3 regions of the Clostridium sp. CTA-7 genome follow, and region 1 is predicted to be linked to each of the others. Evidence: predicted binding sites of a transcription regulator. Region 1 holds the regulator's gene; each other region holds the start of a gene.
What was found. Region 1 encodes Rex, which represses fermentation and respiration genes when NADH is low (regulators of the CRP and FNR family bind a similar motif). Its sites were predicted from a motif close to ATTGTTAANNNNTTAACAAT; they were not measured.
Positions count from the first base shown of each region.

Region 2: a site for Rex is predicted at 1,845-1,864, ahead of ACYUEX_RS03060 (acetyl-CoA C-acetyltransferase). Genes of this name have one in related genera too.
Region 3: a site for Rex is predicted at 1,292-1,311, ahead of adhE (bifunctional acetaldehyde-CoA/alcohol dehydrogenase). Genes of this name have one in related genera too.

Region 1 covers NZ_BAAAAV010000009.1:155,571-158,867, reverse strand. Annotated here, with positions in the region: gene ACYUEX_RS16030 (acyl-CoA dehydrogenase) at 1-513, opposite strand, end outside; gene ACYUEX_RS16025 (short-chain-enoyl-CoA hydratase) at 622-1,404, opposite strand; gene ACYUEX_RS16020 (redox-sensing transcriptional repressor Rex) at 1,693-2,334, opposite strand; gene ACYUEX_RS16015 (heavy metal translocating P-type ATPase) at 2,750-3,297, opposite strand, start outside.
Region 2 covers NZ_BAAAAV010000002.1:14,649-17,945, reverse strand. Annotated here, with positions in the region: gene ACYUEX_RS03060 (acetyl-CoA C-acetyltransferase) at 624-1,805, opposite strand; gene wecB (non-hydrolyzing UDP-N-acetylglucosamine 2-epimerase) at 1,914-3,065, opposite strand.
Region 3 covers NZ_BAAAAV010000004.1:205,606-208,902, reverse strand. Annotated here, with positions in the region: gene ACYUEX_RS09775 (HutP family protein) at 1-30, shown strand, start outside; partial or broken gene ACYUEX_RS09770 (ABC transporter ATP-binding protein) at 127-874, shown strand; gene adhE (bifunctional acetaldehyde-CoA/alcohol dehydrogenase) at 1,424-3,297, shown strand, end outside.

The DNA of each region.
Region 1 (3,297 bases):
CATAGCAAATATTATAAATGTTTCTGCTACTCCTCCATTAGTTATAAATATTTTTGATCCGTTTAATATATAATTATCTCCATCTAATACTGCTACTGTTTGTTGACCTGCCGCATCTGTACCTGCTCCTGGTTCTGTTAAACCAAAAGCACCAAGTTTTTTACCTGTTGCAAGATCTTTTAAATACCTTTCTTTTTGATCTTTAGTTCCAAACTGCTCTATTAAAGATGCACAAAGAGAAGTGTGGGCAGACACTATAACCCCTGTAGTTCCACAAGCCTTTGATAGCTCCTCTACAGTTAATATATAAGAAAGCGTGTCTCCACCTGCTCCACCGTACTCTTTAGAAAAAGGAATTCCTAACATTCCAAGCTTGGCCATTTTTTCAACGTTTTCCATTGGAAATCTTTCAGTTTCATCAATTTCAGCAGCAATTGGTTTTACTTCATTTATAGTGAATTCTCTAGCCATTTGTCTCACTAATTCTTGCTCTCTAGTTAATTGAAAATTCATTTAATATACCTCCTTGATATTGAACCTTTTTTAATTATATGAATTTACTTAATTTAAATATTTTTAATTATTTTAATTTGAATTTTTTTTATATTTTATTTTTTCTGACTATTTGTTAGAAAAATTTTTGGCTCTCTTTTCCATAAATGCTTCCATGCCCTCTTTTTGATCTTCTGTAGAAAAGCATTTACCAAAATCTTCGGCTTCAATTTTTATAGCTTTATCTATATCTACTTGCATCCCCCTATTTATAGCATCTTTACATAGCCTTACTGCTATAGGAGCATTTGCTATTATAGTCTTTGCCATATTTTTAGCTTCTTCCATTAAACTTTCTAATGCTACAACTTTATTAACTAAACCTATTTTTAAAGCTTCATCTGCCTTTACAGTCGCACAAGTATAAATAAGCTCTTTGGCCTTTCCTTCACCAACTAATCTTGGTAATCTTTGAGTTCCTCCAAATCCTGGTGTTATTCCAAGACCAACCTCTGGTTGAGCAAATCTAGCCTTTTCTGAAGCTATTCTTATATCACAAGCCATAGCTAATTCACATCCACCACCTAAAGCAAATCCTGATATAGCCGCAATAACAGGCTTATCTAATTTTTCTAATCTTCTGAAAACTCTGTTTCCTAAAAGACCAAATTCTCTTCCTTCATCTTCAGTTAAGTCCTTCATTTCAGAAATATCTGCTCCAGCAACAAAAGCTTTTTCCCCAGATCCTGTTAGTATGACACAGTAAATATTTTGATCATTTTCTAAATCATCTAAAACTGCATCTAAATCTTTTAAAGTCCCTGAATTTAAAGCATTTAAAGCTTTAGGTCTATTAATTGTAACAATAGCTAGATTTCCCTCTTTTTCAAGAATTACATTCTTTAACTCCATAATAAAGTCCTCCCTTTAACTATACTTATATAAAATTATTCAATTTTTCATTAATCTTTAATTATATAAGCTTCTCAAACCTATACTTTATACCCTTTAATGTGACATATTTAACTAAACATATCAAAAATTCTTTAATAATCTATATGTTTAATAAATAAACCATTTGTTAATCTTGTAACAATTAATAAAAAAAATAATTGAAGCCCCCGCTTCAATTATTATTATAAACTCTTAAATTTTCTTTTGCAATAAATATTTCTAATTTTAGGCAATTTTTTAATGTAACTACTTACTTTCATCTTTATCATGAAGTAAATATATTAATGTTAGTAAACTTTCTGATAAATGAACATTTTCAACTGTAACTTCTTCAGGTACAGATAAATCAACTGGAGCAAAATTCCATACGCCTGTTACTCCACCTTCTACTAAAGTATCACTAACCTTTTGTGCATTTATTCTAGGAACACAAATTATTCCTATATCTATACTGTTATCTCCTAAATAATATTTTAAGTTATCAATATCTTGTATTTCTATATCTCTTATTTTCATTCCAATAAGCTTAGGATTTGCATCAAATATAGCTTCTATAGTTAACCCTATTTGAGAAAATCTACTGTAATTTGCTATTGCCTGACCTATATTTCCTGCTCCAACTATGATTCCTTTGTATTCTTTATTTAATCCCAATATTAGGCTTATTTGATTATATAAATCTTTTACATTATATCCATAGCCCTGTTGGCCAAAGTCTCCAAAACAATTTAAGTCTTGGCGTATTTGTGACGCTGTAAAGCCTATCTTTTCTCCTAACTCTTTTGAAGAAATTCTATCTACATCATTTCTTAACAACTCTTGTAAGTATCTATGATATTTTGGCAGTCTTTTAATTACAGCCATAGAAATATTCTTTTTCTTATCCATAACCTTCATTCTCCTAATCAAATTTATTTTCATATATTAAAACTTTATTATTACCAAATTTATAATATATATTTTAACACTTTTATTAAAATTTTAAAACAACTTGAGTTACGTATTTAACAAAGTTTCAAAATTTTCTTTTATTTTTCTTAAAATCTAAAAATAGATTATATACTTAATAAACATTTAATAAAATATTTTCCAATAAAAATTAATTTAATTATATTTAGTTATAAAAAATAGACTTATGTATAACGTAGCAGATCCGTTATACATAAGTCTCAAATTTATACAAAGCTTCTCAAAGCTTTGTAAACAAGATAATGATCTTGTATGCTTCCCTTACGCCTGAAAATTTTCAACCTAATTCATTATATTTAATATGATGAAATTTGTCAATAAAATAGTTATAAAATTATTTTAAACATCTAGTTGAATTTAGAACTGCTATTAAAGTTACTCCTACATCTGCAAATACTGCTTCCCACATTGTTGCTACTCCAAAAGCACTTAAAATCAATACTAATACTTTTACTCCTAATGAGAATATTATATTTTGCCATAAAACTTTATTTGTCTTTCTTGCAACTTTAATGGCTGTAACTAAAGCTTCTGGATCGTCTTTCATTAAAACTACATCTGCGGCTTCAATAGCTGCATCTGAACCTATTCCTCCCATAGCAACTCCTATATCAGCTCTTGCTAAAACTGGTGCATCATTTATTCCATCTCCAACAAATATAACTTTTCCTTGAGTTGAATTATCTTTTATTAAACCTTCTACCTTTTCAACCTTATCTCCTGGTAATAATTCTGAAAATACCTTATCAACGCCTACTAGTGATGCTACCTTTTCTGCCACGGATTTATTATCACCTGTTAACATAACGGTTTGAGAAACCCCAACTTCCTTCAAGCCTTCTATGGCTTTCTTAGCACCTTCTTTTATTTCATCGGATATAA
Region 2 (3,297 bases), on a different contig from region 1:
CCAACTAACTCTTGTTATTATATTACTCTGAAAACATTAATGAAAATCTTATATTTATTCATATAATACATTTAACATCTATATTTAACGATTTTAAGTATTTAAGTTCTATTTACTTAACAAACTTCATTTTTACATCTATTTTCTTCTCGTGTAGTAATATCAAAGAATTATTATTCATTTTGAAGAATATTCAGAATATTATAAATATAGATTTTTACCGTTGTTATCATTTTCATAATAGTTTTTTCAAATTAAATTTACATTTTTTTCAATTTTTGTTTGTTTATATGAATTTTTATTCATTTATACTGTAATAATTTATTAGTGTCTATTTTAAAGGATGAATAAATATTTATTCGATTATTCATTTTTTAGTTTTTTTCTTTATAATTTTTCCTAAATATTTTTGTATGTATTTATATTTTATATATATATAACAGTTATATAGGTTTTAATAATCTTATTATAGATATTACTTTAAATTTTATACAGTTCTACATATCACTTTTATATTGTAAATATTATATTTTCTCATTTATTATTATTATCTATTAATATCTTTATAATTCATATCAAAATAAAAACTCTCGATTTTATATCGAGAGCTTTTATATATAAAGTTATTTTTTTTCAACTATAAGAGCTGTTCCCATTCCTCCACCTATGCATAAAGTTGCCAAACCTTTTCTAGCATCTCTCTTTTGCATTTCATGAAGTAATGTAACCAATATTCTTGCACCTGATGCTCCAACTGGATGGCCTAATGCTATGGCTCCTCCATTTACATTAACTTTACTCATATCAAAATTTAAATCTTTTGCAACTGCCAAACTTTGAGCTGCAAAAGCTTCATTGGCTTCTATTAAATCTAAATCTTCAATTTTTAAATTTGCTACTTCTAAAGCTTTTTTTGTTGCATGGAAAGGTCCATATCCCATAATTGAAGGATCTAATCCTTTTTGTCCATAAGAAACTATTTTTGCTAATGGTGTAATACCTAATTCTTCTGCTTTTTCAGCACTCATAACTACGAAAGCTGCTGCTCCATCATTTATACCAGATGCATTAGCTGCAGTTACTGTGCCATCTTTTATAAATGCAGGCTTTAACTTAGCCATTCCTTCAATTGTAGCACCAAACCTTGGATATTCATCAGTATCAACTACCTTTGGCTCTCCCTTTCTTTGTGGTATAACAACTGGTACTATTTCATCTTTAAATTTACCTGCCTTAATAGCAGCTTCAGCCTTTAATTGTGAGTTAACTGCAAATTCATCTTGCTCTTCTCTTGTTAAATTCCATTCTTTAGCTATATTTTCTGCAGTTACTCCCATGTGATAATTGTTAAATGCATCCCATAGGGCATCATTTATCATAGAATCAACCATTTTTCCATCGCCCATTCTTTGGCCCCATCTAGATGTTTTTAATAGATAAGGAGCTTGAGACATATTTTCCATACCACCAGCTACAACTATGTCTGCATCTCCTGCTTTTATCATTTGAGCTGCTAATGCAACCGTTCTTAAACCTGATCCGCAAACTTTATTTATTGTCATAGCAGGTACTTCTACTGGTAATCCAGCTTTTATAGCTGCTTGTCTTGCAACATTTTGTCCAAGCCCTGCTTGAATAACATTACCCATTACAACTTCTTCTACTAATTCACCCTTTATACCTGCTTTAGCTACAGCTTCCTTTATTACTACTGCTCCTAATTCTGCTGCTGATACGTCTTTTAATGCTCCTCCAAATGAACCAATAGCAGTTCTTACTGCACTTGCAATTATAACTTCTCTCATAATCCACATCTCCTCCATATAATAGTCAGAATTATCTAATTTGTTAAACAATTAACACAATTTAATTATATCACTTTATCCCTTTTATTCAACCATAATTTTCAAAATCTATCTTAAAAATTCATCTATTTCTAACGTTCTTATGTTAAAATAATCTTCAATTATATTTGCAATTCTCTTTGATGCTAAACCATCTCCATAAGGATTAGCAGCCTTACTCATTTTAGTATATTCATCTTTGTTATTTATTAAATTATTAGCTTCAGTTATTATCTTTTCAATATCAGTACCTACTAATTTTACAGTTCCATATTCAACTGCTTCTGGCCTTTCTGTTACATCTCTAAGAACTAATACTGGTTTTCCTAGGTGTGGTGCTTCCTCTTGTAGTCCACCTGAATCGGTCATTACCATAAAGCACTTATTCATTAAATTATGAGTTTCTTTAGTATCTAATGGTGATAATAAATGAACTCTTTCCTTGTCTCCTAATTTTCTGTTTACAACATCCTTAACAACTGGATTTAAATGCACTAAATATACTAGCTCTACATCCTTATTTTCTTCTACTATCTTACTTAATGCATCACATATATTTTCTATTCCTTGCCCCCAGTTTTCTCTTCTATGAGCAGTAATCATTATAACTTTTTTATTTTCAAAATCTATCGTGTTTAGTATATCATTTTCAAATATATATTCTTCCTTTACTGTGTGAAGCATAGCATCAATAACAGTGTTACCAGTTATGTAGATATCTTTCTCATTAACACCTTCTCTTAAAAGATTTGCTTTAGAACCTTTTGTTGGTGCAAAATGCAAATCTGCTAATGCTCCCGTAAGTTTTCTATTCATTTCTTCAGGGAATGGAAAATATTTATCAAAGGTTCTGAGACCTGCTTCAACATGCCCAACTTTAATTTGTTGATAGAAGGCTGCAAGTGCTCCTGAAAATGTAGTAGTCGTATCCCCATGAACAAGTATCATATCAGGCTTTTCTTCTAAAAATATTTCTTCTAATCCTTCTAGAACCCTATTAGTTATTCCAGTTAAAGTTTGCTTGCTCTTCATTATGTTCAAATCAAAATCTGGTTTTATATCAAAATAATCTAATACTTGATCTAACATTTCTCTATGTTGTGCTGTTACACAAACCTTTGAATCTATTCCTTCCCTTTTTTCTAGTTCTTTTACTAAAGGAGCCATCTTTATAGCTTCTGGTCTGGTTCCAAATATAGTTATAACTTTTTTCTTATTCATTCTAGATTCCTCCTGATTTATATATAAATTAAATTATTTCCATTATTAATATTTACTATTTCTATTTTTTATAAGCTTTATTCTAGTTTAATTATTACATATTTTCGTAAATTCAATGCTTATATAATTATACACTCTTACTAGCAAATAAACAAATATTGCTCTATCTTAAGCCTTAATTTTTCTATATTTAAACTCTATTAATCTAACTTTTTTTAAATATATTTGAGAT
Region 3 (3,297 bases), on a different contig from region 1:
GGAATAGGACATAGAGCTGTTCCGGAATAAATAGTAAAATTAAAGTTTAAGGGGCTGTTATTTTATAACAGCCCCTTAAACTTTAATTTATTTTTAGCTTTATAATATTTTTATTTACAAAAAAATAATGAAAATAAAGTTTTTTCTAAATTCTCTTTAGAAGTAAAAAAAAGGAGATTTCATAAGTATAATTGGATCTAATGGTGCTGGAAAATCAACGTTATTAAATATAGTATCTGGTAATATAGAGTGTGATAGTGGAATTATACTATTAGATGGAGAAGATGTTTCAAATAAGGATGAATATAAAAGGTCCAAAAATATAGGTAGAGTTTTTCAAAATCCATCTCTTGGTATATCACCGAACATGACTATATTAGAGAACTTATCGTTAGCTGATAACAAAGGAAAAATTTATGGATTGTCTTTCGCAATAAATAAAAAAAGAATTAACTATTATAAAAATATTCTTAAAGAATTAGATTTAGGATTAGAAGATAAATTATATACAAAAGTAAATTTATTATCTGGAGGACAAAGACAAGCTTTGACATTATTAATGGCTGTTATGACAAAGCTCAAATTATTATTATTGGATGAGCACACTGCAGCATTAGATCCTAAAACTTCTTTAAAGATAATGGATATAACGGAAAAAATGGTTAAAGAAACTGGAGTAACTACTATTATGGTGACTCATAATTTAAAACAAGCTATTAAAAGTGGAAATAGACTTATTATGATGCATAGTGAACAAATTATAATTGATGTAAAAGATAAGGAAAAAGAAGAGTTAACTCATTCCAAATTAATGAAATTATTTGAGGAAGCTAATGTAAATGAAGATTTAAGTGATAGAACTTTACTAGCATAGTATTATTGAATAAATAGAAGGTTTTATTTATATTACAACCTTCTATTTATTTTTTTATAACAACCTTTATATGATATGAATATTTAATATGATTTTTAGGAAAAGTAATAGTAATTAAGTTCTAATTGTATATTAAAATCTAGATGAGAGTATTTAAAAAGATGAAAAGTAAGAAATTAAAATATTATTGTTATATATATAACAATAATATTACTTAAAATGCCATATACATTTAAGAGATTAGTTACGATTAGATTATATCAATATTCAAAATAACACAAATAATCAGAAAATAACTTAATAATAAAAGTCGAATATTATATTATATGAACATAATAAGGGGAAAACGGTTTAAATATGTGCAAAATAACTTTATAATAATGTATTAAAATAGGACGAAAAAATAATTTTAAAAAATATGATAAATTTTTAACAAAAAAGATTGACAAAAATTAGACAATATACTAAAATAAACTTGTACTTAGTCGATAGACAAAAAAGAAAATTTAGAAAATAAAATTATTATATAGATATGTAGGAGGAATTAAAATGGCTGTAACAAATGCACAAGAATTAACTCAAAGAATTAAAGAATTAAGAGAAGCGCAAAAGGTATTTGCCACTTACACACAAGAACAAGTAGATGAAATATTCAGACAAGCAGCTATGGCAGCAAGTGACAATAGAATTAAACTTGCTAAAATGGCAGTTGAAGAAAGTGGAATGGGAATTGTAGAAGACAAGGTAATTAAAAATCACTTTGCTGCAGAATATATATATAATCAATATAAAGATATGAAAACTTGCGGAGTTATAGAAGAAGATCATACTTTTGGTATAACTAAAATAGCAGAGCCTATAGGAGTTGTAGCAGCTATAGTTCCAACTACAAATCCAACATCAACAGCAATATTTAAAACATTAATTGCATTAAAAACAAGAAATGCAATAATTATATCACCACATCCAAGAGCTAAAAAAGCTACAATTGAAGCAGCTAAAATAGTTTTAGATGCAGCTGTTAAAGCAGGTGCACCAGAAGGAATAATAGCTTGGATAGATGAACCATCAGTTGAATTATCACAAAATGTTATGAGAGAATCCGATATAATACTAGCTACAGGTGGTCCTGCAATGGTTAAATCAGCTTACTCATCAGGAAGACCAGCTTTAGGAGTTGGAGCAGGAAATACTCCAGCTATTATAGATGAAACAGCTCATATAAAAATGGCTGTAAACTCAATACTTCTTTCAAAAACTTTTGATAATGGAGTTATTTGTGCATCAGAACAAAGCATCTTAGTTATGGATGAAGTTTATGAAGAAGTTAAAAAGGAATTATCTGCAAGAGGAGCATACATATTAAAAGGTGAAGAAGTAGATAAGGTTAGAAAGATAATTTTAAATGAAAAAGGTGGCTTAAATGCTAATATGGTTGGCCAACCAGCATACAAGATAGCTGAAATGGCTGGGGTTAAAGTTCCAGTAGGAGCTAAAGTTTTAGTTGGGGAAGTTGAATCAGTAGAGTTAGAAGAACCATTTTCACATGAAAAATTATCACCAGTACTTGCTATGTACAGAGTTAAAACTTTTGATGAAGCTCTAACAAAAGCTTGTAGATTAATAGAATTAGGTGGCATGGGTCATACTTCTGTATTCTATACAGATCAAATAAAATCAACAGAGAGAATCGCTAGATTCGGAGCAGCTATGAAGACTGCAAGAACATTAATAAATATGCCAGCATCACAAGGAGCTATTGGAGATATATACAACTTTAGACTAGCGCCTTCATTAACACTAGGATGTGGATCATGGGGAGGAAACTCAGTTTCAGAAAACGTTGGTCCTAAGCATTTAATTAACGTAAAGAGTGTTGCTGAGAGGAGAGAAAATATGCTTTGGTTTAGAGTTCCAGAAAAGACTTACTTCAAATATGGATGTTTACCAATCGCTTTACAAGAATTACATGATATGGGTAAAAAGAAAGTATTTATAGTAACAGATAAAATTTTGGCTGAACTTGGATATACAGCTAGAATAACAGACGTTTTAGAAAGATATGGAATAGACTTTAGAATATTCTCAGAAGTTGAGCCAGATCCAACTCTAGCAGCAGCTAAAAAAGGTGCAGAAGCAATGCTTGCATTCAATCCAGATGTTATAATTTCATTAGGTGGAGGATCACCAATGGATGCAGCTAAAATTATGTGGGTAATGTATGAACATCCAGAAGTTAGATTCGAAGATTTAGCTATGAGATTTATGGATATAAGAAAGAGAGTTTATAAATTCCCAACTATGGGTGAAAAAGCAATGATGGTTGCTATTCCAACTTCTGCTGGTACAGGATCAGAAGTTACACCATTTGCAGTTATAACTGATGAAAAAACAGGTGTTAAATATCCACTTGCAGATTACGA